4 regions of the Mesorhizobium sp. WSM4845 genome follow, and region 4 is predicted to be linked to each of the others. Evidence: riboswitches for the same ligand, from Rfam matches in the RefSeq annotation. Region 4 holds a riboswitch; each other region holds the start of a gene.
What was found. Region 4 has a riboswitch for cobalamin ahead of AC0L2C_RS07530 (aromatic ring-hydroxylating oxygenase subunit alpha). Riboswitches for the same ligand answer to the same signal wherever they lie in the genome.

Region 1: another riboswitch for cobalamin. It lies ahead of AC0L2C_RS29305 (DUF1636 family protein); the one in region 4 lies ahead of AC0L2C_RS07530 (aromatic ring-hydroxylating oxygenase subunit alpha).
Region 2: another riboswitch for cobalamin. It lies ahead of AC0L2C_RS20045 (ABC transporter ATP-binding protein); the one in region 4 lies ahead of AC0L2C_RS07530 (aromatic ring-hydroxylating oxygenase subunit alpha).
Region 3: another riboswitch for cobalamin. It lies ahead of AC0L2C_RS29130 (CbtB domain-containing protein); the one in region 4 lies ahead of AC0L2C_RS07530 (aromatic ring-hydroxylating oxygenase subunit alpha).

Annotation. Positions count from the first base shown of each region.
Region 1 covers NZ_JBVVQA010000036.1:60,162-67,482, forward strand. The annotation lists gene AC0L2C_RS29275 (NADH-quinone oxidoreductase subunit E) at 1-113, opposite strand, end outside; gene AC0L2C_RS29280 (NADH-quinone oxidoreductase subunit D) at 114-1,304, opposite strand; gene AC0L2C_RS29285 (NADH-quinone oxidoreductase subunit C) at 1,314-1,913, opposite strand; gene AC0L2C_RS29290 (NuoB/complex I 20 kDa subunit family protein) at 1,922-2,503, opposite strand; gene AC0L2C_RS29295 (NADH-quinone oxidoreductase subunit A) at 2,494-2,859, opposite strand; gene AC0L2C_RS29300 (winged helix-turn-helix domain-containing protein) at 3,195-4,394, shown strand; cobalamin riboswitch at 4,666-4,868, shown strand; gene AC0L2C_RS29305 (DUF1636 family protein) at 4,907-5,341, shown strand; gene cobW (cobalamin biosynthesis protein CobW) at 5,338-6,375, shown strand; partial or broken gene AC0L2C_RS29315 (cobaltochelatase subunit CobN) at 6,394-7,321, shown strand, end outside.
Region 2 covers NZ_JBVVQA010000017.1:96,765-104,085, forward strand. The annotation lists gene groL (chaperonin GroEL) at 1-760, opposite strand, end outside; gene groES (co-chaperone GroES) at 822-1,118, opposite strand; gene AC0L2C_RS20035 (bifunctional helix-turn-helix transcriptional regulator/GNAT family N-acetyltransferase) at 1,369-2,304, shown strand; gene AC0L2C_RS20040 (AraC family transcriptional regulator) at 2,404-3,237, opposite strand; cobalamin riboswitch at 3,503-3,706, shown strand; gene AC0L2C_RS20045 (ABC transporter ATP-binding protein) at 3,794-4,606, shown strand; gene AC0L2C_RS20050 (ABC transporter substrate-binding protein) at 4,603-5,550, shown strand; gene AC0L2C_RS20055 (FecCD family ABC transporter permease) at 5,580-6,596, shown strand; gene AC0L2C_RS20060 (PAS-domain containing protein) at 7,044-7,321, shown strand, end outside.
Region 3 covers NZ_JBVVQA010000036.1:23,934-31,254, forward strand. The annotation lists gene cobD (threonine-phosphate decarboxylase CobD) at 1-680, opposite strand, end outside; gene cbiB (adenosylcobinamide-phosphate synthase CbiB) at 679-1,647, shown strand; gene cobO (cob(I)yrinic acid a,c-diamide adenosyltransferase) at 1,958-2,572, opposite strand; gene cobU (bifunctional adenosylcobinamide kinase/adenosylcobinamide-phosphate guanylyltransferase) at 2,574-3,071, opposite strand; gene AC0L2C_RS29125 (CbtA family protein) at 3,094-3,858, opposite strand; gene AC0L2C_RS29130 (CbtB domain-containing protein) at 3,874-4,053, opposite strand; cobalamin riboswitch at 4,091-4,300, opposite strand; gene AC0L2C_RS29135 (heparan-alpha-glucosaminide N-acetyltransferase) at 4,687-5,679, shown strand; gene AC0L2C_RS29140 (methyltransferase family protein) at 5,676-6,182, shown strand; gene AC0L2C_RS29145 (MerR family transcriptional regulator) at 6,283-6,669, opposite strand; gene mgtE (magnesium transporter) at 6,806-7,321, opposite strand, start outside.
Region 4 covers NZ_JBVVQA010000004.1:320,092-327,412, forward strand. The annotation lists gene AC0L2C_RS07520 (FAD-binding oxidoreductase) at 1-373, shown strand, start outside; gene AC0L2C_RS07525 (FAD-binding oxidoreductase) at 383-1,513, opposite strand; gene AC0L2C_RS07530 (aromatic ring-hydroxylating oxygenase subunit alpha) at 1,537-2,784, opposite strand; cobalamin riboswitch at 2,898-3,100, opposite strand; gene AC0L2C_RS07535 (DUF680 domain-containing protein) at 3,608-3,814, shown strand; gene AC0L2C_RS07540 (DUF680 domain-containing protein) at 3,882-4,106, shown strand; gene AC0L2C_RS07545 (DUF680 domain-containing protein) at 4,181-4,417, shown strand; gene AC0L2C_RS07550 (ABC transporter ATP-binding protein) at 4,607-5,719, opposite strand; gene bglA (beta-galactosidase BglA) at 5,745-7,321, opposite strand, start outside.

The DNA.
Region 1 (7,321 bases), on a different contig from region 4:
TCGCGGCCCTTCGGATATTTGTTGATCCATTGCTTCGCCGCCGCCGCATTCGCCCGGTTGAAGGCGAAGGAGGCTGGCTGGAGGCTGGCTTCTGCGAGACGGCGGACTGACATTTATCGATCGACCTCACCAAACACGATGTCGAGGGAGCCGAGAACGGCGGTGACGTCGGCCAGCATGTGGCCGCGGCACAAAAAGTCCATGGCTTGCAGATGCGCGAAGCCGGGCGCGCGCAGCTTGCAGCGATAGGGCTTGTTGGTGCCGTCCGAGACCAGGTAGACGCCAAACTCGCCTTTCGGCGCTTCCACCGCCGCATAGACCTCGCCGGCCGGCACGCGATAGCCCTCGGTGTAGAGCTTGAAGTGATGGATCAGCGCTTCCATCGAGCGCTTCATCGCCGCGCGCTTCGGCGGCACCACCTTGCCGTCGAGGTTCGACACCGGTCCCGTGCCCTCCTTGCCGAGCAGCAGGTCGACGCACTGGCGCATGATTTTCGCCGACTGGCGCATCTCTTCCATGCGCACGAGATAACGGTCGTAGCAGTCGCCGTTCTTGCCGATCGGAATGTCGAAATCCATCTCGGCATAGCATTCGTAAGGCTGCGACTTGCGCAGATCCCAAGCGACACCGGAGCCGCGCACCATGACGCCGGAAAAGCCCCAGGCCCAGGCGTCGGCCAGCGAGACGGTGCCGATGTCGACATTGCGCTGCTTGAAGATGCGGTTGCCGGTGAGCAACGCGTCGAGGTCGTCGAGCGATTTCAGGAACGGGTCGATCCACGTGCCGATATCCTCGACCAGCTGCTGCGGCAGGTCCTGGTGGACGCCGCCGGGCCGGAAATAGGCGGCATGCATGCGCGAGCCGCTGGCCCGCTCATAAAACACCATCAGCTTTTCGCGCTCGACAAAACCCCATAGCGGCGGCGTCAGCGCGCCGACATCCATTGCCTGTGTCGTCACATTGAGGATGTGCGACATGATGCGGCCGATCTCGCAATAGAGCACGCGGATCAGCTGGCCGCGCTTCGGCACCTCGATGCCGAGCAACCGCTCGGCGGCCAGCGCAAAGGCATGCTCCTGGTTCATCGGCGCGCAATAGTCGAGCCGGTCGAGATAGGGCACGGCCTGCAAATAGGTCTTGGCTTCGATCAGCTTCTCGGTGCCGCGATGCAACAGCCCGATATGCGGATCGACGCGATCGACGACTTCGCCGTCCAACTCAAGAACCAGCCTCAAAACACCATGCGCTGCAGGGTGTTGAGGTCCAAAGTTGATGTTAAAATTGCGGACGGAGGTTTCAGCCATTCTGGCGTCTCAATTCGTCTTGGCTTTTTCGTCGCCTGGAAGGACGTAATCCGTCCCCTCCCAAGGGCTGAGAAAATCGAAATTGCGGAATTCCTGTTTCAATTCCACCGGCTCGTAGATGACCCGCTTGGCCTCGTCGTCGTAGCGCACCTCGACGAAACCGGTCAGCGGGAAATCCTTGCGCAGCGGATGACCTTCGAAGCCGTAGTCGGTCAGGATCCTGCGCAAATCGGGGTGGCCCGAGAACAGCACGCCATAGAGATCGTAGGTCTCGCGTTCGAACCAGTCAGCGCCCGGAAACACACCGGTGATCGACGGCACCACCGTCTCCTCGTCGGCCTGGACCTTGATGCGGATGCGAATATTCTGCTTCGGCGACAGCAGGTGATAGACGACATCGAAGCGCTTGGCCCGCGATGGATAATCGGCGCCGCAGACGTCGATGATCGAGATGAACTGGCATTTTGGATCGTCGCGCAGGAAGCTCACAACCTCGATCAGATCCTGCGGCTCGACCGAGATGGTGAGTTCGCCATAGGCAAGCACCGCATCGCCGATCCGGCCGCTCAGCTTCTCGCCGAGATAGGTCGAGAGTTCATTCAGGCTCATCATCCCGCTCACCGCTCGATCGTGCCGGTGCGGCGGATCTTCTTTTGCAACAGAAGGATGCCGTAGAGCAGCGCTTCCGCGCTCGGCGGACAGCCGGGCACATAGATGTCGACCGGCACGACGCGATCGCAGCCGCGCACCACCGAATAGGAATAGTGGTAGTAGCCGCCGCCATTGGCGCAGGAGCCCATCGAGATGACGTAGCGCGGCTCCGGCATCTGGTCGTAGACCTTGCGCAGCGCCGGCGCCATCTTGTTGGTCAGCGTGCCGGCGACGATCATGATATCGGACTGGCGCGGCGAAGCGCGCGGCGCAACGCCGAACCTCTCCGAGTCATAGCGCGGCATCGAGGTATGGATCATCTCGACCGCGCAGCAGGCAAGACCGAAGGTCATGAACATCAGCGAGCCGCTGCGCGCCCAGGTGATCAGCGCCTCGGTCGAGGTGACGAGAAAGCCCTTGTCGGCAAGCTCGTTGTTGATCTCGAGGAAGAAGGGATCATTCGCCCCCACCGGCTTTCCGGTGCTGGGGTCGAGAATGCCTTTTGGCTTCGGCGCGACGAGCGTGCCGGAATTGTCGCTCAATCCCATTCCAGCGCTCCTTTCTTCCATTCATAGGCAAAGCCGATGGTCAGCACCGCCAGAAACACCATCATCGACCAGAAGCCGAGCATGCCGATCTGGCCGAAAGACACTGCCCACGGAAACAGGAAGGCCACTTCCAGATCGAAGATGATGAACAGGATCGACACCAGGTAGAAGCGGATGTCGAACTTCATGCGGGCATCGTCAAACGAGTTGAAGCCGCATTCATAGGCGGAAAGCTTTTCCGGATCGGGATTGCGGTAGGCCACCAGGAAGGGTGCTGCAAGCAGCGCCAGGCCGACGACCAGCGCCACGCCGATGAACAGGACGATGGGCAGGTACGAACTCAACAATGCGTTCATGCTGCAGCTTTCCGTTGGCGGCCAATCCACTCTGATTACAGCACCGGACCCACTTGCGGAAGCGTGACAGTTTAACCACTGAACCGTTTTAGGGGGCTCTATGCTGCAACGCGGCGAGGGTTAGCGCAGGGCTTTCGGTGAAGCAAGTCAAACCTTGTTCAAAACACGGTGCTCGACGGCATATCCGGAAAAACTGGTCCGATCCGCTCCTGTTTGATTTCCTTCACTGTTTACTCCACTTTTCTCTCCTGACATGGATGCCGCCAAAACCCTGCTAGCATGGCGCGGAATCATCGCTCCCACCTTTGGTCAAACGCCGACAGAGTGCCGTCTGCATGAAGGAAAAAATCTCGCTCGCCATGGCCCGGCGCATCGCGCTTGCCGCACAGGGGTTTGCCGATCCTCGCCCTAACGGCACGCCCGATCGCCGCCATCTGGCCCGTGTGCTTGGCCGGACCGGTCTGCTGCAGATCGATTCCGTCAGCGCGGTGGTGCGTGCCCATTATATGCCGCTCTATTCGCGGCTTGGCCCCTACCCGCTCGCCCTGCTCGACAACGCCGCCGTGACGCGCAAGCGCAAAGTCTTCGAATATTGGGCGCACGAAGCCTCCTTTCTGCCGGTCGAGACCTATCCGCTGATGCGCTGGCGCATGGAACGGGCCGAACGTGGCGAGGAAATGTATAACGGGCTGGCCAAGTGGGGCCGCGAGCGCGCCGCCTACATTGAAGATATTTATCGCGAGGTCCTCGAACGCGGCCCGATCGCCGCTTCCGCCCTGGAAGGCCAGAAAGGCTCCGGCGGCTGGTGGGGCTGGAGCGACGCCAAGCACGCTTTCGAATGGCTGTTCTGGGCCGGCCGCATCACCACGGCGTCACGTCGTGGCTTCGAGCGGCTTTATGATCTGCCCCAGCGCGTGCTGCCGCCGGAAATACTTGCCCTGCCGGTGCCCTCGCCTGAGGATGCGCACCGCGAATTGCTGCGCATCTCCGCCCGCGCCCACGGCGTCGCCACAGCAGGCGACCTGCGCGACTATTTCCGCCTCTCTCCCGCTGATATCAAAGGCCGCATCGAGGAACTGGTCGACGGCGGTGATCTTTTGCCGGTTCGGGTCGAAGGCTGGAGCAAGCCCGCCTATCTTCACAAGGACGTTCGTTTTCCGCGCAAGATCGAGGCGCGCGCCTTGCTCGCTCCGTTCGATCCGGTTGTCTTCGAACGGACGCGTACGGAAAGACTGTTCGACTTCCGCTATCGCATCGAGATCTACACCCCTGCTGAAAAGCGCCAATACGGCTATTATGTGCTGCCGTTCCTGCTCGGCGAAAGGATCGTGGCGCGCATCGACCTTAGGGCTGACCGCCGGGCCGGCGTGCTGCGCGTCCATGCCGCCTATGCCGAGCCCGGCGCGCCGCCGCAAACCGCCGCCGAACTTTTTGAGGAATTGCAGTTGATGCAAGGCTGGCTCGGGCTCGAACGCATCGAGGTGACGCCTGCGGGGGATCTGGGCCATGCGCTGGCGGATGTCGCGGTTTCGTGAGGGTTGCCGATGTCGGCGCTGCCCCTCACCTGCCTGCCGGCATCCTCTCCCCGTATAGAGACGGGGAGAGGGACGCTGTCATCGATGGTTTCGCCAATCGCCAGCGTTGCAGGAGGGGGCGCCGCCGTTGCGGCCAGTTCTTTCTCCCCGTCACTATACGGGGAGAAATGCCCGGCAGGGCAATGAGGGGCAGCGCCGACTTCGAAAATTGCTCTGAAGCGTTTTCCCTCGCCGTGTCGGAAGCATGCGTTGACACGACTGCCTCCACAAGCCTAAATCCGGTTCAGACGGTCTCCTCTCGGCAAAGGGAGGAGCCAAGAGGGAATGCGGTGCGAAATCCGATTTCAAATCCGCGGCTGTCCCCGCAACTGTAAGCGACGAGCCAAGGCCGATAACCACTGGGAAAATCCCGGGAAGGCGGCACCAAGGCGATGACCCGCGAGCCAGGAGACCTGCCGTCTAGGACATAAGAATCCGATCGCCTGGCGGGTTTTCCGGGCAAGGAGCCTGATTTGGAACGCGACAGCAGTTTTTCGGCTGAGACAGCGGGCGTATTGTCCGGCGATGATGATGCTCTGGCCGACGTCACCGTGATCGTCTGCGCCTCCTGCCGTGACGAGACCGGCTCCGACGGCCATCCCCGCGCCGGCGAATTGTTGGCCGAAGATACGCGCCGCGCCGCCTCGGGCGAAAACATCCGTATCCGCAGCGTCGAATGCCTCGGCAACTGCAAGCGCCGCCTCAGCGCCGCTATCCTGCGCGACGGCTGCTGGAGCTATGTCTTCGGCGACTTGACCGCGACCAGCGGCGCCGATCTCATCACCGGCGCAAGACTCTTCGCCACCTCGACCGACGGCCTCATGCCATGGCGCGGCCGCCCCGATTGCCTGAAGCGCGGCCTCGTTGCCCGCATCCCTCCCCTCGACCTTTTGAAGGACCAGATATGACCACTTCCGTCTCGCGCGTGCCCTGCACCGTCGTCACCGGCTTCCTCGGCGCCGGCAAGACGACGCTGATCCGCCATCTGCTCGAAAACGCTGGCGGCAAGCGGCTGGCCATCATCGTCAACGAGTTCGGCGACATCGGCATCGATGGCGAGATTCTTAAGGGATGCGGCATCGACACCTGCCCTGAGGAAAACATCGTCGAGCTGGCCAATGGCTGCATCTGCTGCACCGTCGCCGACGATTTCGTCCCGGCGCTCGACCAGATCCTGTCGCTGACGCCCAGGGTCGACCATATCCTGATCGAAACCTCCGGGCTGGCCCTGCCCAAGCCGCTGGTCCAGGCCTTCCAGTGGCCGACGGTGAAGAGCCGGGTGACGGTCGACGGCGTCATTGCCGTGGTCGACGGACCGGCGCTGGCCGAAGGCCGCGTTGCCAACGACATGGACGCCCTGCAGGCGCAGCGCGCGCAGGACGAGACGCTCGACCACGACGATCCGGTCGAGGAGGTGTTCGAGGACCAGCTCGCCTGCGCCGACCTGATCATATTGTCGAAGAGCGACCTGATGGACGCCGCCGGCTCGGCCCGCGCCAATGCCGTCATCGGCAAGCACGCCGCCCGCGCGGTGAAGATCGTGCCGACCTCGCAGGGCAAGGTCGATCCCTCCGTGCTGCTCGGCCTCGGCCTTGCCGTCGAGGACGACATCGAGAACCGCAAGACCCACCACGACGACGAGCTCGATCACGAGCATGACGATTTCGACTCGTTCGTCATCGACATTCCGTCGATCGCCAATCCCGATGAGCTGGCTTTGCGTGTCGCCACGGCGGCGGAGGAAGAAAACGTGCTGCGCGTAAAAGGCTTCGTCGAGGTCGGCGGCAAGCCGATGCGACTGTTGCTGCAGGCTGTCGGGCCGCGCGTCAACCACTACTACGACCGCGCCTGGACTGCCGACGACGACCGCCGCTCGCGCCTCGTCGTCATCGGCCTGAAAGGGCTGAACCGCCCGGCCATCGAGCGTATTCTCGCCGGCTGACCTCAGGCACGAGCCGCTATGCACATCCTCACCACCACATCCGCCTCGCTCGACGATCTCGCCGAGCCTGTCGATCTCAGGCAGACGCCTGCGGATGTCGTGGCGCTGTCCTTCACCGACAGCGACCTGGCCGGGCTGGCGGCGGCGTGGCAGGCGGACGCGGATCGGCTGCCGTCGATGCGGCTGGCGGCTCTACGTGACCTGCGCCATCCGATGTCAGTAGACCTCTGGATCGACAGCGTCGCCCGGCACGCCAGGGTTGTTCTGGTTCGCATCCTCGGCGGTTACGACTGGTGGCGCTATGGCTGCGACCAGCTCGCCTCGACCGCCCGCGCGCACGGCATAAAACTGGCGCTGCTGCCCGGCGAATGCCGCGACGAGGATTTGCGGCTGATCGAAGGCTCGACGCTGCCGCGCCAGGAGCTCGACGGCCTGCTCGGCTATTTCCGCGAAGGCGGCCCGGAGAATATGACGGCGCTGGTGCGGAGGCTGGCAAGTCTCGCCGGATCAGACGTGGCGGTCGCGGAGCCGGTTGTCGTGCCGAAGGCGGGATTTTATGAGCCGGGATTGGGGGGCGTAGAAAGACCGGACTTTTCAAATGCCGGCGTTCCTTCGCGCCCCCCTCTGTCCTGCCGGACATCTCCCCCACTTGGGGGGAGATTAGCCGTCACTGACCGCATCGCGAATTCTGTAACGTCTAACGTTGACAACAGCGTCGATGACGGGGCGATCTCCCCCCTTGTGGGGGAGATGTCCGGCAGGACAGAGGGGGGCGCGAAGGAACGCGGCCTTGCAGCCATAGAATCCGCCCCCATCATCCCCATTCTCTTCTACCGCTCGATGCTGCTCGCCGCCGACGTCGCGCCGATCGACGCATTGTTTGAAGCGCTGCGGCAGCGCGGCATGGCCCCCGTGCCGATCTTCGTCTCCAGCCTCAAGGACCCGG
Region 2 (7,321 bases), on a different contig from region 4:
CGTCTTCCGAAATGATGACCAGCGGCTTCGAGGTCTGCACGACAGCCTCGAGGATCGGCAGCATGGCCTGCAGGTTGGAGAGCTTCTTCTCGTGGAGAAGGATGTAGGCATCTTCCAGATCCGCAACCATCTTGTCGGCGTTGGTGACGAAGTAGGGCGAGAGATAGCCGCGGTCGAACTGCATGCCTTCGACGACTTCGAGTTCGGTCTCGGCGGTCTTGGCTTCCTCGACCGTGATGACGCCCTCGTTGCCGACCTTCTGCATCGCTTCGGCGATCATCGAGCCGACCGAAACATCGCCATTGCCGGCGATGGTGCCGACCTGGGCAACCTCTTCCGAGGTCTTGATCTTCTTGGCGTTCTTGATCAGCGTCGAGACGACGTCGCCAACCGCGAGGTCGATGCCGCGCTTCAGGTCCATCGGGTTCATGCCGGCGGCAACCGCCTTGTGGCCTTCCTGGACGATCGACTGCGCCAGAACGGTCGCGGTCGTGGTGCCGTCGCCGGCGATGTCGTTGGTCTTCGAAGCAACTTCGCGGACCATCTGCGCGCCCATGTTCTCGAACTTGTCTTCAAGCTCGATTTCCTTGGCGACGGTGACGCCGTCCTTGGTGATGCGCGGTGCGCCGAACGACTTGTCGATGACGACGTTGCGGCCCTTGGGGCCGAGCGTGACCTTCACTGCGTCGGCGAGGATGTTGACGCCGCGCAGCATGCGCTCACGGGCATCGCGAGAAAATTTTACGTCTTTGGCAGCCATTTTTAGCTCCTGGCAGGGGCTTGAATTGAGCCCTAGGATTAAGTGATGGTGAGGCCGATAATCAGCCGATGATGCCCATGATGTCGGATTCCTTCATGATCAGAAGGTCTTCGCCATTGAGCTTGACTTCGGTGCCCGACCACTTGCCGAACAGGATGCGATCGCCGGCCTTGACGTCCAGCGGGACGAGCTTGCCGGCTTCGTCGCGGGCGCCGGAGCCAACGGCGATGATCTCGCCTTCCTGCGGCTTTTCCTTCGCCGTGTCGGGGATGATGATCCCGCCGGCAGTCTTGGATTCGGATTCAACCCGGCGTACGACCACGCGGTCATGAAGCGGGCGGAACTTCGACTTTGCCATTTTTTATTCCTCGGTGAGAATGGTGAGAATAGTTCCTCCGTCCGGCGGCGCCGGACAAACCTATAAGCCCGGCGGCGCCGGACCTACGCTTAGCACTCACCAATGGCGAGTGCTAACGTGGCGGTGAGATAAGCCGGTGGCTGGCGAGAGTCAAGGCGCTGAGTGAGCTGATCGACAGCCGCAGCCTGCTTCGAACTGATACTTGACTGAGTCAACTAAATGGTTGATCTTGTGCGGGCAGGAGGATGCCATGACGATTCATCATCAACCCGGCAGGGAGCGGATCGATGCAGTGCGGGGCTTCAACCGCTTTTACACCCGCCAGATCGGGCTGCTCGACGAAGGGCTGCTGAAAAGCGCCTTCTCGCTGACCGAGGCTCGGGTGCTCTATGAACTGGCGCTTCGCGATGGCCTGACCGCCACCGATCTTGCGCGCGATCTCGGTCTCGACCCCGGCTATCTCAGCCGGTTGCTGAAAAAGTTCGAAGAGCGTGGCCTGGTCGAGCGCGTGGCGACGCAAGCCGATGCTCGGCGCTCGTCGATTGCGCTGACGCCGGCGGGAAGAGCGGCGTTCGCCCCGCTGAACCAGGGTTCGCACGATCAGGTCGCGGCCCTGCTCGACCGGCTTTCCGCACCGGAACAGGACCGGCTGGTCAAGGCGATGCAGACGGTGCAGCGCCTGCTGGGCGAGAGTGCAGAGCCCAAGGTCCCTTACATGCTGCGGTCTTTGCAGGTCGGCGACATCGGCTGGATCATCCATCGCCAGGGCCTGCTCTACGCGCAGGAATATGGCTGGGACGAAACTTATGAGGCGCTGGTCGCCGAAATCCTCGGCGCCTTCGTCAAATCCTACGATCCGAAATGGGAACGCAGCTGGATCGCCGAGCGGGAAGGGGAAGTCGTCGGCTCGGTCTTTCTCGTGCGCCAGTCGGACGCGGTGGCGAAGCTGCGCCTGCTCTATGTCGAACCCTCGGCGCGCGGTCTCGGCATCGGCAGGCGGCTGGTCGAGGAATGCACCGGCCTTGCCCGTGCCAAGGGCTACAAGAAATTGACGCTGTGGACCAACGACGTGCTCACCTCAGCGCGCCGCATCTACGAGGCGGCCGGGTTCAAGCTGGCCAATCAGGAACGCCACCACGCCTTCGGCAAGGATCTGGTCGGCCAGAACTGGAACCTGGAGTTGTAGCGTCTTTCCCCTCTCCCCTTGTGGGACAAGGGGAGAAGGCAAGATAAGGCGGAGCGCCGCGACACTAGTCTCCAACACAAGTTGAAAACTGGGCCATTCTCACCCTTTGACCGGTATCCAGATTTCCAGCCCGCCATTGCCGCTGCGCGGATCGAATTCGGGACCGTAGCGCTCGAATTCGGGCGCGTCGGCAATCTTGTGCCCGGAGGCCGGCAGCCATTTGTTCCAGATCGTGTTGACCGTGCGGCGGATGGTCGAGATGTGGTCACGATGGGCGAACACGGCGTATTCCTGCTCCGGCACGCGTACGCGCGAAAACTCCTTCGGCAGGTCCGAAAAGTCGGACACCTCGACGCCGGCGATATAGTCGAAATTGCCTGCATCGTCGCCGTTGACGCAGACGCCATAGGCGACGTCGCCGACCTCGCCTGCAATGTTGCCGATATAGGGGCCGAACCGCTGCCACTGCATCGGGATGCCGGCGCTGGTTTCGCAGCTGTAGCGCTCGCCGAGACCGGCGATGAGGAACGGCCGGCTGGTTTCGAAACGCGGCGGCTCGAGATTGGTGAGGAAGGACTGGTCCATCAGGATCGGCTCCACGAGATCGAGGTTTTTGAGTGAGCCTTGCGCGCGCACCAGTTCCGGCGTGGTGCCGAACTGGTCGCGGAAGGCGCGGGTGAAAGCCTCATGCGAGGCATAGCCGGCGTCGAGCGCGACCGAGAGAATGTCCGGTGCGCCGGCGGCGAGCCTGCGCGCCGCCTCGGTCAGGCGGCGAGAACGCAGGTAGCCCATCACCGAACGGCCTGTCGCCGCACCGAAAGCCCGCCTCACGTGAAAGCGCGACACGCCGCTGCTGTTGGCGACATCGTCGAGCGAGATGGCTTCCGGCAGATGGCTTTCGACGAACCACAGCGCTTTCTCGGTCGGGTTCATATGGCTCCTTGCTGTGGGACTGCGCATTGGCCAGGTCATGGTATCGCTTCCTGGTGGAGGCAGTTTGATCGAAATTGCGCACCGCGCAATGCGACGGTGGTCGGCAAGTCGAAGGCGTTGGGCGAAGCGCTTGACGGGAGCAGGCGTTGTCTTTTAAGTAGTAACGTTATTACATTACAAGATTCGGTATGCTCGTTCTGACAAGACCATTGCTCGCGGGGCACTCCGAACCCCGGAAACTTATTGCGCTGGGATTGGCGGAAAACTAGGGTGGCTGACTGATGGTCCCCAAGCCGAAAGGCGAGGGTGAAAAGGGAACACGGTGAGATCTTCGGATCGAGGCCGTGGCTGCCCCCGCAACTGTAAGCGGCGAGCAAAATCCGAAAATGCCACTGGCCGGCAAGGCTGGGAAGGCAGGATGGCGCAAGGACCCGCGAGCCAGGAGACCTGCCATCGCACGAGTTGACCGGACGGGGTGTGCCGGGAGGAGACGTGGACATCGGTCTTGTCGGCCGGTCCAGCTTCCTTCCGTCGCCATTGAGAAAGTGACGGTAAGTTGGACGCCTGCCAGCCTCTTCTTGAAGCGCGTGAACTGAGCGCCACGGCGAATGGCCAGCGCCTGGTCAGTGCGGTCAGCCTTTCGGTCGCGGCGGGAGACCGCCTCGCTATCATCGGTCCCAACGGCGCCGGCAAGACGACGCTGCTGCGCATGCTATGCGGCACGCTGCGTCCGAGCGCGGGAGATGTGAGATTTTCCGGACGCCGGCTGGAGACGTTTCCGGCCGCCGAGCGGGCGCTGCACATGGCAGTCGTCGGCCAGACCGATCAGCCCGATCCGCGGCTTGCCGTGATCGACTACGTCGGACTTGGGCGGGTCCCGCATGCCTGCTGGCGACGCAGGAGCGAGCAACGCGACATCGTCGTCGAAGCGCTTCGCAGAACCGGCCTGCTGCCGCTGCTCGGCCGCACGATCGGCTCGCTGTCGGGTGGTGAGCGGCAACGCGCCCAGCTGGCGCGCGCCATCGCCCAGGAGCCGAAAATCCTGTTCCTCGATGAACCGACCAATCATCTCGATCCGCGCGCCCGCAGCGAACTTCTCGAACTCGTATCGCAGCTTGGCATGACCGTCGTGGCGGTGCTGCATGATCTGTCGCTGGTCACGCCATTTGCCACCAGGGTCGCGGTGATGAACGAGGCCCGGCTGCAGGCACTCGCCGGTCCGCGCGAGGCGCTGACCAAGCAGTTGATCCGCGAGATTTTCGGCGTCGACGTGCTTCGGCTGCGCCATCCGACCGAAGACCGCGAACTCACGGTGTTCGAAGTCCCGAACCGTGCCTCTTCTGATCTAACCAAGGAGCAACATCCGTGAAACGCCTCGCACTGTCTTTTGCCTCTCTGCTGCTTGCCCAGACCGCCTTCGCTTTCCCGGTAACAGTCGACAGCTGCGGTACGCCGCTGACGTTCGACGCCGCGCCGAAGCGTGCCGTCATCCAGGATATGAACATGGCCGAGATGGCCTTCGCGCTGGGGCTGCAACCGTCGATCGTCGGCCTGACCGGCATCACCGGATGGTACAAGGTCGGTCCGGAATTCAAGGCCAAGCAGGGCGCGATCCCTGAACTTGCGCCGAAATACCCGGCGCTCGAAAACCTGGTCGCGGTCGAGCCCGATTTCTTCTTCGCCGGCTGGTATTACGGTATGAAGCCGGGCGGCGAGGTAACGCCAGATACGCTGGCGCCGCACGGCGTCAAGACGCTGGTGCTGACGGAAAGCTGCGTCCATCTCGACAACAACCGCCCCGCCGCCTCGATGGACCTGCTCTACGGCGACATCGAAAAGCTGGGCAGGATTTTCGGCAAGCAAGCCAAGGCGGAAAAACTCGTTTCAGGCTGGAAAGCGCAACTCGCCGATATCACGGCAAAGGCCGGCGACCGCGAGCGGACGCGGGTGTTTCTCTACGACTCCGGCGAAGACAAACCCTTCACATCAGGCAAGTTCGCGATCCCCAGCGCCATGATCGCCGCTGCCGGCGGCGACAACATCATGGCCGACATGCAGACGAACTGGGGCAACACGGACTGGGAAACGGTCGCTTCCCGCAATCCGCAGTTCCTGATCCTGCTCGACTACCAGGACGGCGGCGGTTACAGGAAACTGCTCGACTTCCTCAAAGTCCATCCGGCAATGAAGGAGACCGATGCGGTCAGGAGCGAGCGCTTCGTCGCGCTGCGCTATGCCGAGCTGACGCCCGGACCTGCTAACATCGAGGCGATCGGCAAGATCGCCAGCGCGATGCACCCGGAAGCCTTCTGAGCTTGCGCCACAGGGCGTTCGAATTGGCCATGGCAGCAGGAGCGGCAGCAATCGCCGCTCTTGCTCTGCTGTCGATCGCCTATGGATCGACAGTCATAGCGTTGAGCGACGTGATTGCTGCGCTCGGACATGCGGCCGGGCTGGACGGAGACCTCGTGCCCGGCTCAGTCGGCAATATCCCGGTCGCCAAGATCCCGGTTGCCAAGATTGTCGTCGATCTCAGGCTGCCGCGCACCATCATGGCGATCTGTGTCGGCGCAGGGCTGGGCGTCATCGGCGCGCTGCTGCAGACGGTAACCCGAAACGATCTCGCCGATCCATTCCTGTTCGGGCTGTCCTCCGGTGCCGCGGCCGGCGCTGTTTCCGTCATCACCATTTTTGGCGACCGTTTCGGCATCTGGACGTTGCCGGTTGCCGCCTTCACCGGCGGCATTTTGGCCGCCGGCATCGTGCTTTTGCTGGTTTCGCGGGTGAGGGGGCAAGGCCCCGAACGGCTGATACTGGCCGGGCTTGCCGTCTCGTTCATGTTCATCGCCCTGACCAACTATCTCGTCTTCGCCGGAGACCAGCGCGCCGCTCGCTCGGTTTTGTTCTGGACCATGGGCGGGCTCGGCCTAGCGCGATGGGACAATGTCGGGCTGGCTGCTCTTGGCGCGTGCACCATTCTTGCTTATGGCCTGTGGAACCATCGCAAGCTCGACGCCTTCCTGGCCGGCGAGAATGCTGCCGAAAGCCTCGGCGTGCCGGTTGTGCGGATGCGCAGGACGGCGTTTCTCGTCGCTGCCTTCTCGACGGCGATCCTGGTCTCGGTCGTAGGTGTCATCGGTTTCGTCGGGCTGATGATCCCGCATCTGTCCCGGCCCCTGGCCGGCCCGTTGCATCTGCGCCTGATTGCAAGCTGCGCCCTCTTCGGAGCGGTGCTGCTGCTAGCAAGTGACCTTCTGGCGCGCACGCTGCTGTCGCCGCAGGAACTGCCGATCGGCATCATCACCAGTTCGGTCGGCGCTTTCTTCGTGGTCACCATGCTCATTCGCAATCGTTCATGATGGGCTGCCATGCACACTTGCCGGCTTCTGGCACAATGCCGAGTCTTTGGACTGACCTCTGGGACCGGCGCAGCGCGCCGAACCGCCCGTCGAGATTTTCACCGGCAGGATCGGCCATCATGTGCGATGGGCCTGCACGAGATTGGCTCCACCTTCTCCCCTTGTGGGCCCCCTTGTGGGCCCCCTTGTGGGAGAAGGTGGCCGCGAAGCGGCCGGATGAGGGGTGCTCCAGCTTGGAACCGACAGCGCTCCGGCCAGCACCCTCAACCGTCTCGGCGCTGCGCGCCGATCCACCTTCTCCCACAAGGGGAGAAGGCAAGAACTGCGCCATGCCCCGGCATCGACCCGGTTCACATGCCATTAGTATATCTGGACCACTATGCGGTCGCTTAGCTTGCAGCGAGCTTTCCTTGCTTTGCGCCAGGCGCCGAACCGGAGGAACTGTGTTTGGTCACGAAATCATCGAGGCAAGCCGCCCAGGCGCCCGAATCGACCGAGCTTGCCACGCTGGCGAAACTGGCGGGCTCCTCGTACGAGACGCTCGAGCGCGAACTCAGGGCTACGATCGCAACACTCGAGCAACAGGCGCTGCGATTCGAGACGGCGATCGACAACATCTCGCAAGGCATCTGCTTTTTCGACGCCGCTGAACGGCTGATCCTGTGCAACCGCCGCTATGCGGAAATTTACCGCATCGCGCCCGAACACTTGCGCCCCGGCCGGAC
Region 3 (7,321 bases), on a different contig from region 4:
TCCAGCCGTTCGACCGTCAGTGCGTCGGCCAATGCAAAGCCGAGCCGCAGGCCGGCAAGGCCAAAAAACTTGCCGAAGGAGCGCAGCACGACGATGCCGCCATGCTCGACATCGCCGGCCAGGCTCTCGCCAAGCGGGCCGACATCCATGAACGCCTCGTCGACGACCAGCAGCCCGCCTCTGGCGCGCAATCGTTCGGCAAGCGCAAGCAGCTTCTCGCGCTCGACGATGCGACCGTCCGGATTGTTGGGGTTGACGACGATGGCAAGGTCGGCTCCTGCCAGGGCCTCGAAATCGTCGACCTCCATCGCCGCATGGCCGGCGATGGCCGCTGCCCGCTGATGCTCGGCATAGGTCGGCCCGAGCACCAGCGCCTTGCCGGGGCTGACCAGCGAAGCGACGCGCGGCAACAGGATCTGCGTGCCCGGCGCTGCCACCACATTGGCCGCCGATGGTGCGCCATAGGCGCTCGCCGCGACATCGGCCAGATCACGGACCCGCGCAGCTTCCGGCAATCTCGACAGGGCGGTGGCGGGCAGCTCGAAAAACGGATAGGAGTGCGGATTGATACCGGTCGAGAGGTCGACGAAGGGCTGCGGCGCATGCGGAAAAAGCGCCCTCGCCCGGCCAAGGCTTCCGCCGTGATCCACCACTGCCGCCGCTCTATCAAGAGACTTCATGTCGATCCTGATCGCTTTCCTGTCACTGCTTGTTGAATTCGCTGTCGGCTATCCCAGCTGGCTGCTCGGCGCGATCGGCCACCCCGTCACCTGGTTCGGCAGGCTGATATCCTTTCTCGACCGCAGGCTCAACCGCGATACTGATTCCGACGCCCTGCGCCGCCGGCGCGGTGTTCATGCGCTGCTGATCATCGTGCTGGTGCCGGCCACCATCGCTTTCGCTGTGGAAACCATGCTTGCGGGCATTCCAGCCGGATTGATCCTCACCGTGCTCCTGGCGACATCGCTGCTGTCGCAGAAGAGCCTGGCCGAGCATGTCGAGGCGGTGGCCGACGGGCTCGACAATGGCGGACTCGACATCGGTCGTGTTGCCGTCTCACAGATCGTTGGCCGCGATCCGGAAAAGCTTGACAGAGCCGGCGTCTGCCGCGCGGCGATCGAAAGCCTGGCCGAGAATTTTTCCGACGGCGTCGTCGCGCCGGTCTTCTGGATCGGCGTCGGCGGGCTGGCCGGCGGCGTCGCCTACAAGGCCGCCAATACCGCCGATTCGATGATCGGCCACCGCACGCCGCGCCACGAGGCCTTCGGCAGGGCGGCCGCGCGCTTCGACGATCTGATCAACCTGCCGGCGTCGCGGCTGACCGCACTGCTTATCGTGCTGGCCGCCTTCCTCGTCAAAGACGCCGATGCCGGCAACGCCTGGCGCACCGTGCGGCGCGACGCGAAAAAGCACCGCTCGCCCAATGCCGGCTGGCCTGAAGCAGCGATGGCCGGCGCGCTCGGCCTGGCGCTGGCCGGGCCGCGCTCCTACGACGGCATCATGGTCGACGACGCGTTCATGGGCGAAGGCGGCCGCCGCGATGTCGAGAGCGTGGACATCAGACGAGCGCTAAGACTCTATCAGGTTGCCGACTTTCTGCTGATGGGACTGTTCGGCTTGCTGTCGGTGATCGTAATCGTTGCGTGACGTCGAACAAATATGTGCTGCTTCAGGGCAATCGCTTCAGGTTGGCGCTGCCCCTCATCCGCCTGCCGGCACCTTCTCCCCGTATAGTGACGGGGAGAAGGGGCTTGCCGCGACCCTCAGCACCCTTTACGCAACGCTGGACATTGGCGAAATCCTCTGCGAAGTCGTCCTTTCTCCCCGTCACTATACGGGGAGAAATGCCCGGCAGGGCAATGAGGGGCGGCGCAGAGATCGACGATTAGCCATTTCAACATGAGTTGGATGCATCGTCTGCCCGAAGCATTGCCCTGTCCCTCGCGCGAACGAAACCTCAGAACTCTATGCCCTGCTGCGCTTTCACGCCGGCGGAAAAGTGATGCTTGGTTACGCCCATCTCGGTGACCAGATCGGCCGCCTCGACCAGCGCCGGCTTGGCGTTGCGGCCGGTGACGACGATATGCAGGTTTTCGCGGCGGCCCTTCAGCGCCGCCACCACCGTGTCGAGATCGAGATAGTCGTAGCGCAGCGCGATGTTCAATTCGTCGAGCACCAGCAGGCTGATCGATGGATCGGCCATCAGCTCGAGCACCTTGGCCCAGGCAGCCTCGGCGGCGGCGATGTCGCGCTTCAGATCCTGCGTTTCCCAGGTAAAACCCTCGCCCATCGTGTGCCAGACGACCCGGTCGCCGAAAGCGGCAAAGGCGTCCTTCTCGCCGGTATGCCATTTGCCCTTGATGAACTGGACGACGCCGACGCGCCTGCCGTAGCCGAGCATCCTCAGCGCCAGCCCGAAGGCGGCAGTGGTTTTGCCCTTGCCGGGCCCGGTGTTGACGATCAGCAGTCCCTTCTTGACCGTCTTGGCCGCGACCTCGGCGTCCTGCACCGCCTTGCGCTTGGCCATCTTTGCGCGGTGGCGTTGCTCGTCCCTGTCGTCGATATCGGTCATATCACTTCACCTTGAGCGGCAGTCCCGCCACCATCAGCAGCACCGTGCCGGCGACGGCGGCGACCTGCTGGTTGAGCCGGCCGGCGGCATCGCGAAACCGGCGGGCAAGCGCATTGTCGGGCACGATGCCTTGCCCGACCTCGTTGGAAACCACGAACCACGGCCCGCGCGGCCGCGACAACACATCCGCCAGCCCTCGGCATTCGGCCTCAATGTCGCGTTCGGCCAGCATATGGTTGGACAGCCACAGCGTCAGGCAGTCGATCAGGACGGGCCGGCCGTCACGCAGCGCCCCGATCGCGCCGACGAGATCGAGCGGCGCATCGATCGTCGTCCAGCCGTCGCCGCGCCGCGCCCGGTGCAGCGCGATGCGTTCGCGCATCTCGTCATCATAGGCTTGCGCCGTGGCGATGTAGGTCCACGGCGCCGGACAGGCCTTCACCAGGCTTTCGGCATGCGCGCTCTTGCCCGAGCGTGCACCGCCGACGACCAGGGTCAGCTTGCTGCCTGGAGCAGCGCGATCAGGCAAGGCTGTCGCGCAGGCCGGTTGCGGCGCCGGTCAAGCGGCCGCGCACCACGCCGACGACAGCGCCGAGCACCAGCCAGAACACCAGATTGGTCAGCGTCACCGCCACCACGAACTGGTGGTGCAGGCCTTCCGGGATCGGCGATTCGAAACTTTCGGGCTGCGGCGCGCCGACAATATGCGGCGCGACGATCAACGCTACGGCAAGGAGGGCCAGCGGCAGCGATTTGCGAAAGGCGAGCAGCCCGAGACCGGCAGCCGTCGCCACCACGGTCGCCGTCCACCAGATCTGGCGCTGGGCGAGATCGGCCGCCGGCATCGCCGGCAGTTCGGGCGGCAGGCCGAGGTTCGGGGCCAGCGTGAACACGGCGAAGCCGGCAAGGCCCCAGAACAGGCCCTGTCGCCAATTGCCGATGCCGCCGGCGAATTCCGAAGCGGCGACCAGGATCAGCGCAAAGCCGATGCCGGTGACGACGTTGGCAACGACGTTGAAAGCGAAGCGCTCGAAGCCATCGGCCGGCGCCCAGCCTTCCTCTTCCGCGGTGGCTGCTTCAGCCGGCACGGCGCTGCTCATGGCATTGCTGCCTGCTGCGGCCGGCGACAAACCATGGTCATGCGTGTGACCACCGCCGGCCTGTTCGTAGACTTCCGCCTTGAGGATCAGTGGCACGGTGGCGTAGGCCTGCATGCAGGCGAGAACGACGCCGGCCACTAGCCCTGCGATCGCCGCGATGAACACGACGTTGCGAAACAGTGTCATGGTGTCAGCCCCTCGTCAGTGGCAGGGAAAGCCCATCGAATGGCGATAGTCGTGAGCGGCATTGTGGACCGCATCGATATGCGAGAAGCCGACAAAGCCCATGACGAAAACGCCGAGAAATGCAGCAAGCGCCAACTGCACAAAGCGCGACTGCGAGGAAACGGAAGCGCCGAGCGAGACGGAAGCGGTATTCATGTCTTGTCCTTTCGCCCTCCACCCGAGGGCATAGAAGTCAGTTCTCCTGTCGCCGGCAGGTCTCCTGGCTCGCGGATCAGCGCCCTTCCCCACCTTCCCGAAGAAGCTCTTCCCGAAGAAAATCTTCAGTGGCATATGGAGAGGACTACCGCACACAGTTGCGGGGGCAGCCACGGCATCGGGCGAATTTTGCCCCTACCGCATTCCCTCTTGGTTCCAAAACGGAACCGACGACGGCTGCGACTATAGGCAGAATCGCCGCGCCCGGCAAACCAAATTCCGCCAGCTAGCAGCGCGAATGCGCCGTGCCGGCAGACCAGCTTGGTTCCTCGACGCCGCGATCTTGACAGGTTGAAAGCCGATCGTCCGCGCTGCCCCGGGGCGCTGTCATCGATGGTTTCGCCAATCACCAGCGTTGCAAGAAGGGCGCCGGCATTGCGGCCAGCTTCTTTCGCCCCGTTTACGGGGAGAAATGCCCGGCAGGGCAATGAGGGGCGGCGCCGGCCTCGACCACTGGCTGCGAGCGGCATACGGCGCTTTAGCCTAAGCCCTGGGCATCAATGGGCCCTGTCTTCTTTTGTCCGGGGCAACCATGATAGTCGTCTTGCAGCACTGAATCAGAATTGCGAGACCATGACCATTCCTACGCCGGCCGTTCAGGACCGATCCAGGCGCATCATCGCCATCGACGTCGCCCGCGGCATCGCTTTGCTTGCCATGGCGAGCTACCATTTCACCTGGGATCTCGAATTCTTCGGCTACACCGATCCCGGCCTGACCGCCTTTGGCTGGTGGAAATTCTACGCGCGCTGCATCGCTTCGACCTTCCTGTTCCTGGTCGGCGTCAGCCTGTTCCTCGCCCATGGCAAGCAAATCCGCTGGAACGGCTTCTGGAAACGCTTCGCCATGGTCGGCGGGGCGGCGCTCGCCATATCGGCCGCCACCAGGCTTGCCACACCCGACAGTTTCATCTTCTTCGGCATCCTGCACGAGATCGCGCTCGCCAGCCTGCTCGGCCTGGCGTTTCTGCGGCTGCCGGCGCTGCTGACGCTGGTTGTCGCAGCTTTCGTCATCACCGCGCCGCTCTACCTCAGGTCCGAGATCTTCGATCATCCGGCCCTGTGGTGGGTCGGCCTGTCGGCAACCAACCCGCGCTCCAACGATTATGTCCCGCTGTTTCCATGGTTCGGCGCTGTGCTTGCCGGCATCGCAGCGGCAAAGCTTGCCTTCGCCTCCGGCATGCTGACGCGGCTGGCGGGCCTAACGCCCGGCCGCTGGACTAATCCGCTGGTCTTTATCGGCCGGCACAGCCTCGCCTTCTATCTGATCCACCAGCCGGTGCTGATCGGCTCGGTCTGGCTGATTTCGCAAGTCATGCCGGCAGCCGTCGAAACCAGGCAGGTCACCTTCCTGAAAAAATGCCAGGCATCGTGCGAGCAATCGCGCGACACGGAGTTCTGCAGCAGCTATTGTGTCTGCATGCTCGATACGCTCGAGGGCGAGGCCACGCTTGATCGGCTCTACCGCAACGACCAGGCTGCGGAATGGAAGGCGCATCTCGACGAGCTCGCCGGCGCCTGCACTGCCAAGGCCGACGGCACTTTGATGGAGGGAGGAGCACAATGACCGACCATCAGCAGAAACCGGGCCAACAGAAACCGGGACAGCAGAAACCGGGGTTTATACCGTGGCCGCCGCTGATCTATGTCGCGGCCATCGCCGTCAGCATCGCGCTTGGCTTGCTTTATCCGCTGCCATGGATCGGCGGCCTTTTGGGCGACATCCTGTTCGCGGCCGGCTGGGTGGCATTGTTCGGCGTCGTCGCACTCTGGTTCACGGCGATCCGCATCATGATCCGGGCAAAGACGACGCTCCACCCGAACGCCGTGCCGGACCATCTGGTTACATCGGGCCCCTTCGCCGTCAGCCGCAATCCGATCTATCTGGCCAACACGCTGCTGATGATCGGCGTTGCCCTTATCTCGGGGAACGTATGGTTCCTGCCGCTGGCGATCATCGCCGCCTTCGCAACGCAGAAAATGGCGATCGAGGGCGAGGAAAAAGTTCTGGCAACGAAATTCGGCAAGAAATACCGGGATTACGCAAAAAGGGTGCGCCGCTGGATTTGAGGCGGCAACCGGAGCGGAGCGTACATTTGAGTAGGTGAGCACCGGAAGCGCAGAAAGCCACGCTGGCTGGCCCCCAGAGTAGAATTATCAAAAAGGCCGATCAGGTGTTGACGCCGAGCTCCACCAGCCGCTCGACGCAGGATTCCTCGGCCTGGTCCAGTTCAGCCAAGGTTTCTTCGAGGTCGCGGCGCTTCTGGCGCAGATCCTCGCGCTTTTCCTCGATGCGCTTGATCATCAGGTTGAGCTGACCGACCTCGCCGGGCGGCTCCTTGTACATCTGGATGATTTCGCGGATCTCGTTGATCGAAAAGCCGAGCCTCTTGCCGCGCATGATCTGGCGGATGAGGTGCCGGTCCGACGGGCGAAACAGCCGCGTGCGGCCGCGCCGTACCGGCTGCACCAGCCCCTCGTCCTCGTAGAAGCGCAGCGTCCGCGTCGAAACATCGAATTCGCGGGTCAGTTCGGTTATCGAATAATATTCCCGCATCATCACTCCAAATGCCCGGCCGCGCTACGAGTTCCAACCATGCGGCCTCGCTATCCGCACGCGTGTCAGAATCGGCCAGAGGCTGTTCCAAAATCTCGCATGGCATTTACGTAAAAGTCAATTGAGTGGGCGTCGCTCACACGCCGAACCACCATGTGGCGAGGCCGAGAAAGGCAAAGAAGCCAACAACGTCGGTGACGGTCGTGACGAAAACCGCCGAAGCCACGGCCGGGTCGATCTTGAACCGATCGAGCAGCAGCGGGATCAGGATGCCGGCCAGTGCGGCCACGAACATGTTGATGATCATCGCCGCGGCGATGATGCCGCCCAGATTGGGATCGCGGAACCAGGCGGCCGCGACGATGCCGATCAGGATGGCGAAGATGATGCCGTTGATGAATCCCACCCCCATCTCGCGGCGGATGATGCGGCCGGCGTTGTAGATGTCGAGGTCCCTGGTCGCCAGCGCCCGCACCGTGACCGTCATGGTCTGCGAGCCGGCATTGCCGCCCATGCCCGCGACGATCGGCATCAGCACGGCCAGCGCCACGATGTGCTCGATCGTGCGGTCGAACAGGCCGATCACCGAGGCCGCCAGGAACGCCGTCAAAAGGTTGACGAGCAGCCACGGAACGCGCGAGCGCGAGGTCGA
Region 4 (7,321 bases):
GTCCGGCGTGGTACCGCTGATGGCGATGATCCGCCATCGCGCCGCGCGCAGATCGGCGGTGCCCGTGGCATTGGTATTTTCCGCACGGGTCTGGGACGAGGTGATCTTTCGCGAGGAGCTGATCGACTTCCACGATCGTCGGGACGGCTTCGATCTGGTGTTGGCGCTGACCCGCGAGGCCGCCCGGCGCCCGTCAGACTATTCGCGGCGGGTCGATGCCGCGATGATGGAGCAATCGATGCTGCGGCTGCCCGCGCCGCCAAGGTTCGCCTTTGTCTGCGGCTCGAATGCCTTCGTGTCGGCCGCCGCCCAGGCGCTGATCGATGCCGGCGTTCCGGCAAGCCTCATCCGCACCGAGCGCTACGGGGTTTAAGCTCCCCGGTCAGGCGTCGATCTCGAGCGCCGTCAGCGGCTTCGAACAGCAGGCAAGGATGAAGCCGTCGTCGATCTCGTGATCGAGGATGCCGCCATTGTGGCTCATCTCGACCGTGCCCGAGACCTTTTTCACCTTGCAGGTTCCGCACAGGCCGAACTCGCAGGCTGCGGGGATGCGTACGCCCGAAGCGCGCGCCGTCTGCAGCACGGTCTGGCCGGCAACGCATTCGGCATCAATATCCGAAAGCGAAAAGCGGATCGGCGTTGCGGCCTCGGCAGGTACCTCGATGCCGCCCTCTGCTGGCCCACCTTTTGCCGGCCCACCCTCTGCCGGCGAACCGAACGGGGCCGGAATTTCCTCCACCGCCGGGGCCGCAAAGCTCTCCTGATGGTAGTTGGCCATGTCGAAGCCGGCCGCCTCCAGCATCTGCCGCACGGCGCGCATGAAGGGGTCGGGGCCGCAGCAGAAAATTTCGCGCTCGCGAAAATCGGGCGCCAGCAGCGGCAGCCGTATCGCGTCGATCCGGCCCATATGGCCGAACCAGCCCTCACGGCTGGACCGCTCCTCGATCATGAAGCCGAGCGTCAGGCCCGGCATGCGGCTGCCGAGCAGCTCGAGTTCCTTGCGGAAGATGATCTCCTCGGGCTTTCGCGCGCAGTTGACGAAGCCGACATCTGTCCATGGCGCGCAGTCGTTCAGCCAGCGCAGCATCGACATCATCGGCGTCACGCCTGAGCCGGCCGAAATGAACAGATACTTGGCCGCTGGATGACTGTGCAGCGAAAAGTCGCCCGCCGGCCCATAGGCCTTCACGTGAACGCCGGGCTTCAGATTGTCGAACATCCAGCGGGTGCCGAGGCTGCCGGCCTGCGCTTTCACCGTCACCGCAATCGAGAACGGCCTCGACGGCGAGGACGACAGCGTATAGGTCCGCATCATCGGGCCCTCGGTGGTCGGCAGTTCCAGCGTCACGAACTGCCCCGGTCTGTAGCGGAACCAGGTCTGGTTGTCAGAGCGGAAGGTGAAGGTCTTCACGTCAGGCGCCTCGTCGCTGACGCCGATGACTTCCAGCACCTGGAGCCTGTCGTTCCAGGGCGCCATCTCGTCGAGATGGCGGTAGAGGCCAAGGTCCGTCATCGCATTCATCCCCTTGACCTCGTTCAGGCGACGCTGCGCAGCGCCGGCCGCCCGGCCTCGGCAAGGCGCGGCCCGATGAAGGAGGCGTACCATTCGACGAACTGGATGACGCCGCCCTCATGCAGTTCCGAATAGGGGCCGGGCTCATAGGCCGGCGACAGGATGCCGAAGGCGTTTTCCTCGACAATGCGACGGTCCTGGTCGTTGGTCTCGGTCCAGACATGGGTGAGTTCGACGAGGTCGTAATCGACGCCTTCGACCGCGTCCTTGTGGACAAGCCATTTGGTGGTGACGGCCGTTTCCGTGGCACTGATCGGCAGCACGCGGAAGGTGACGGCATGATCACCGAGGATATGGTTCCAACTCGTCGGATAGTGATAGAGCAGCAGCGAGCCGATACGGTCGGTCGAAACGCTGTCGGAAAGGTTCTTCTTCACCGCGCGTCTTCCCGTCATCGTATAGCTGACGGCGTCGCGCAGCAGCGGCGCGCGGGTGGCGCGATACTGCCCGGCCGGATCGATGCGGAACTTGCTCGGCAAGCCCGCCGCCTCGCATTTCGCCCAGTGCGCGAGCATCTCTGGATCGCTGTCGGCGCCCTGCACGCCGGTCACGGTCGGCGCTTCCGGGAATGTCTTGCAGAGTTCCGGATGGTTGCCGGCGCAATGGTAGCACTCGCGGTTGTTCTCCCAGACGAGCTTCCAGTTGCCATTCTCGACGATGGTCGATTCGAATGCGATTTTTGCCTCGCGCAGCCGGTGCGGCAGCAGGTAAGGCTCGATCATGGCGCGCATCGGCGCGAAGTCGGCCGGCTCGTTGGCCAGGCAGATAAAGATGTAGCCGGCAACGCTTTCGCAAGCCACCGGCTTCAGGCTGAACTGGCTCTTGTCGAAGCCGTCTGCCATCTGGCGAGCAAACAACAGCCGGCCGTCCAGCTCGTAGGTCCACTGGTGATAGGGGCAGACCAGCTTCGCCGCAGTGCCCTTGTCGGCATTGCAGACACGGCTGCCGCGATGCCGGCAGGAATTGTGGAAGGCATTGATCTTGCCTTGCTGGTCGCGGACCAGCACGACCGGATAGTCGCCGATCTGGGCGGTGATATAGCTGCCAGCTTTCGGCAACTCGCAATCGTGGCCGATGAACAGCCAGTCGCGATACCAGATCAGCTCCATGTCGAGCTTGAAGAAATCTGGATCGGTGTAGAAGGGCTGCTCGAGCGAATAGCCTTGCCTGCGGCCGTGCAAGAGCCTCAGCATGTCGTTGCGCGCGTCCATGTCCTGTCCTCGTGTAAGGACTGAACTGGTGGTGATGGAGGGAGGACCGTTTGCACGCCGGCGACAGGGCCGGACGTGCATCATCCACCTCTTGACCGCCCACCGCGATCAGTCGAGTCTGAAAATCTCGGGCTGGTTTCCGGGCTCTGGAGTGTCCTTGCGGACTCGTCGCGACACCTTCCCAGGCTTGTGGCCCAGTGGTCTCCCGTTGCGACTTGAACTCCACCACCGTTGCGGGGGCAGCGCCGGGTTCTGACCGGCTTCCCAATTCTCCGCTTCGTCGTCACCAAGCGGCACCTGAGATGGCGTGATCTAATCATGCCGGCCGGCTGACTGCCGGCATGAAAGCGACATCGTATCCATGCGGCGCGACACCGCCGGCGAAACCTGCAGGTTTATATCTGCAGGGCTGAAACCCCACTTTGTCGGCGGCCATTGTCGGCTGCCGTGACATCGAATCCGACCCGCGGCGGAGACCAGGAAGGTTAACAGTTTACAAAAGTGACTATTAGCCGCTTCTAAAATCGAACCGAACGGTTCGTTTCTGTTGACAATGCGTACAGCATGCTGTGAACGCAGATCCGCCAATCCGTCAAATCATGAATGGCTAATTTTGAATAAGATATTGAAAACGAACCATAAAACTATGGTAGTAGATGCCTCTGGTACAATTTCAAGGTGTAGATTCTTGGTCCACACGGAACAACTTCGTGATTGGAATCCGCCGAATGGCCTTCCCACATCGGGGCTGTCCGAACGACGCGCGCATCCTCCCAAGACACGCCGCTAGACGGACTGAAGACTAAGATACTGGAGTACTAAAATGAAAAAGATCGCTCTTGCTGCCGTCGCCGCTCTGGCCATCACCGGCAGCGCCTTTGCCGGCAGCGACCATTATGGGTCCAACGCCGCCAACCAGCCGACTGCTTCGGTCGACAGCTCGTATACGGCCTCTGTCCAGACGCCGGCTCACGCTGAAAAGCAGCCCGTTGGCCAGGGCGCCGACCGCAACCTTTTCGGCAACAATTAACAGCTGGTCCCAAACAGCAAAGTGGCGGTCCGCCGCTCGGGATCTGAGGAACTCAGGAGTATTTGAAATGAAGAAGCTCATTCTTGCCACCGCCGCCATTGTGGCCATCTCCGGCAGCGCTTTTGCCGGCAGCGACAACTTTGGATCGAACGGCGCCAACCAGCCGGCCGCTGCGGTCGACAGCAACTCGTACACGGCTTCGATTCGGAGTTCGGCTTCGGTGCAGAATCCGGTTCTGGCTGACGAGAAACCCGTCAACGGCAGCGACCGTAACCTGTTCGGCAACAACTAACAGTTCGTTCCAACAGCGGCGGCGGCATTTGCCCGCCGGGCTGGCGGAACCAAGAAAATCCAGGAGTTTTGAAAATGAAGAAGATCGTTCTTACCGCCGCCGCGCTTTTGATTGCTGCGGGCGGCGCTTTTGCCGGTAGCGACAACTTTGGCAGAACCGACATCAACAAGCAGGCGACCATCAACGTCGACAACACGCAGACTTCTTCGGTACGCAATACCGGCTCGCCGGTCTACAAGCTGCTCAACTCGTCGGGCGACGTACAGAAGTCCGCCCCGCAGGGCAGCGACCGGAACCTGTTCGGCCGCTAGCGCATCGGCCCGAAAATCGGTTCCGATTCTCGGAAAGCACGATGCGCAGGTTTAAAGTGTTGGAGCGTACCTTTGTGCGTCCACTTGGACGCACGTCGCACTAACAGCGACCGGAACGCACAAGAGTGGCGGCTTGCCCGCCGCTCTCGTTTTTGGGTCACCAAACATCCATCAGTTCGGCTGCTGCTCTCAGGCTGCCTTTGCTTCCGCTTTGTGGAGCGTGAATGAATGTCCGTCGGCATCGAAAATATGCAGGTCGCCGGCATCGGCATTCAAGCGCAGCGCAGCGCCGCGCTTGACCCCGACATTGCCTGGCAGCTTGGTGACCAGCGGCAGGTCGGCGCGGCCGATGTCGACATAGACGAGCTGGACCTCGCCGAGTTGCTCGACATAATCCACCGTTCCCTCGAAAAGATAATCCGCACCGGTGGCGATCGTCAGATCTTCCGGCCGCACGCCGAAGCTCACCGCAGCGCCCGTCGCCGACGCCGGCGTGGCGATCGGCACCGTCGCCTTGCGCCCGCCGACATGACTGACGATGGTCGGGTCGCCTGATTTGTCGATCGTCGCCGGCAGGATGTTCATGGCCGGCGAGCCGATGAACTGGGCGACGAACAGATTGCCGGGTCTCTTGTAGAGCTCCATCGGCGTGCCGACCTGCTCGATATGGCCCTCCTTGAGCACCACGATGCGGTCGGCCAGCGTCATCGCCTCGACCTGGTCGTGGGTGACGTAGATCATCGTTGTAGCAGGCATCGATTCCTTGAGCTTGGCGATCTCGATGCGGGTGGCGACGCGCAGCGCCGCGTCGAGGTTCGACAGCGGCTCGTCGAACAGGAAGACCTTGGGGTTGCGCACGATGGCGCGGCCGATGGCGACGCGCTGGCGCTGGCCGCCCGACATCGCCTTGGGCAGGCGGTCGAGATATTTGGTCAGCTGCAGGATTTCCGCCGCCTGGCGCACCCGCTTGTCGATCTCGGCCTTGCTCTCCTTGCCGATCTTCATCGAGAACGCCATGTTGTCGTAGACAGTCATGTGCGGATAGAGCGCATAGGACTGGAACACCATGGCGATGCCGCGCTTCGACGGCGGCACGTCGTTCACCACCTCGCCGTCGATCTTGAGCTCGCCGGAGGTGATTTCCTCAAGCCCGGCGATCGACCGCAGCAAGGTCGACTTGCCACAGCCCGAAGGGCCGACGAAGACGATGAACTCGCCCGACTTTATGTCGAGGTCGATGCCATGGAGAATGTTGAGATTGCCGTATGATTTCTTCACTTGCCTTAGCGTGACATCGGCCATGGGTTCCCTCCAGTGAATTGCAAATTCAGTCGATACGCCCGAACCAGGCGCCGTAGCCGCCGAGGCGGATAAAGCCGGCGTCAGTCTGTCCCGAAAACCCGTGCCCCGGCAAGGGCTGCAGCGAGCGTCCGCCGAGATTGACTTCGGCCGGTCGGCTGCCGAGATTGAAGGCGCAGACGATCTGCTCATTGCCCTCGCGGCGCGTGAAGGCGACCGTATCGCCCTGGCTTTCGATGAACTCGATCTCGCCCTTGGCCAGCGCCGGATACAGGTGGCGGAAAGCGAGAAAGCGCCGGTAGTGTTCGAGCAGCGAGTTGTCGTCGCCCTGCTGCACATCGACCGCCTGCGAAAGGTGCTTGGCAGGCACGGGCAGCCAGGGCTTTGCCGTGGAGAAGCCGCCATTGCCGTCGGCGCCATTCCAGACCATCGGCGTGCGGCAGCCGTCGCGGCCCTTGAATTCCGGCCAGAACCGGATGCCGTAGGGGTCCTGCAGATCCTCGAATTGCAATTCCGCTTCGCCAAGACCGAGTTCCTCGCCCTGGTAGATGCAGACCGAGCCGCGCAGCGACATCAGCAGCGCCGAGATCACCTTGAGATAAGCGGTCTGGTCGGCCTCGCCGGCCGCCCAGCGCGAGGCAGTGCGCATCACGTCGTGGTTGGAGAAGGCCCAACACGACCAGCCGTCGCTGGCGACCTCGCCAAAGGCTTCCAGCACCGAACGCACCTTTGCCGCGCTGATCTTTTCGGGCGCCAGGAAGTCGAATGAATAGCACATGTGCACGCGCTTGCTGCCGGCGGTATAGGCCGCCACCACCTCCAGTCCGCGCTGCGAATCGCCAACTTCGCCAACCGCCGCCGTCGCCGGATATTCGTCGAGCAGGGCGCGGAAGCGTTCGAGGAAGCCAAGGTTTTCGGGGCGGCTCTTGTCGTAGAGATGGTCCTGGTAGTTGTAGGGGTTGACGGAAGGAGCGGTCTGGTCGTTGCGCTGTTCGGGGGGCAGCGGCGGATTGTCCTCGAGGCCCTGGCTGTGGAAGTAGAAATTGATGGTGTCGAGGCGGAAACCGTCGACGCCGCGCTCCAGCCAGAAGCGGGTGACATCGAGCAGCGCGTCCTGGACTTCGCGGCTGTGGAAGTTGAGATCGGGCTGCTCGGCCAGGAAATTATGCAGGTAATATTGCTGGCGGCTGGTGTCCCACTGCCAGGCCGAACCGCCGAAGATCGACAGCCAGTTGTTGGGTGGCGTGCCGTCGGGCCTGGCGTCGGCCCAGACATACCAGTCGGCCTTCGGGTTGGTGCGGCTCGAGCGGCTTTCCTTGAACCACGGATGGATGTCGGCGGTATGCGACAGCACCTCGTCGATCATCACCTTGAGCCCGAGCCTGTGCGCCTCGGCGGTCAGGGCGTCGAAATCGGCCAGCGTGCCGAACATCGGATCGACGTCGCAATAGTCGGACACGTCGTAGCCGAAATCCTTCATCGGCGACTTGAAGAACGGCGAGATCCAGATGGCATCGACGCCGAGCGCCGCGATATAGGGCAGCCTGCCGATGATGCCCCTGAGGTCGCCGATGCCGTCGCAGTTCGAGTCCTGATAGCTGCGCG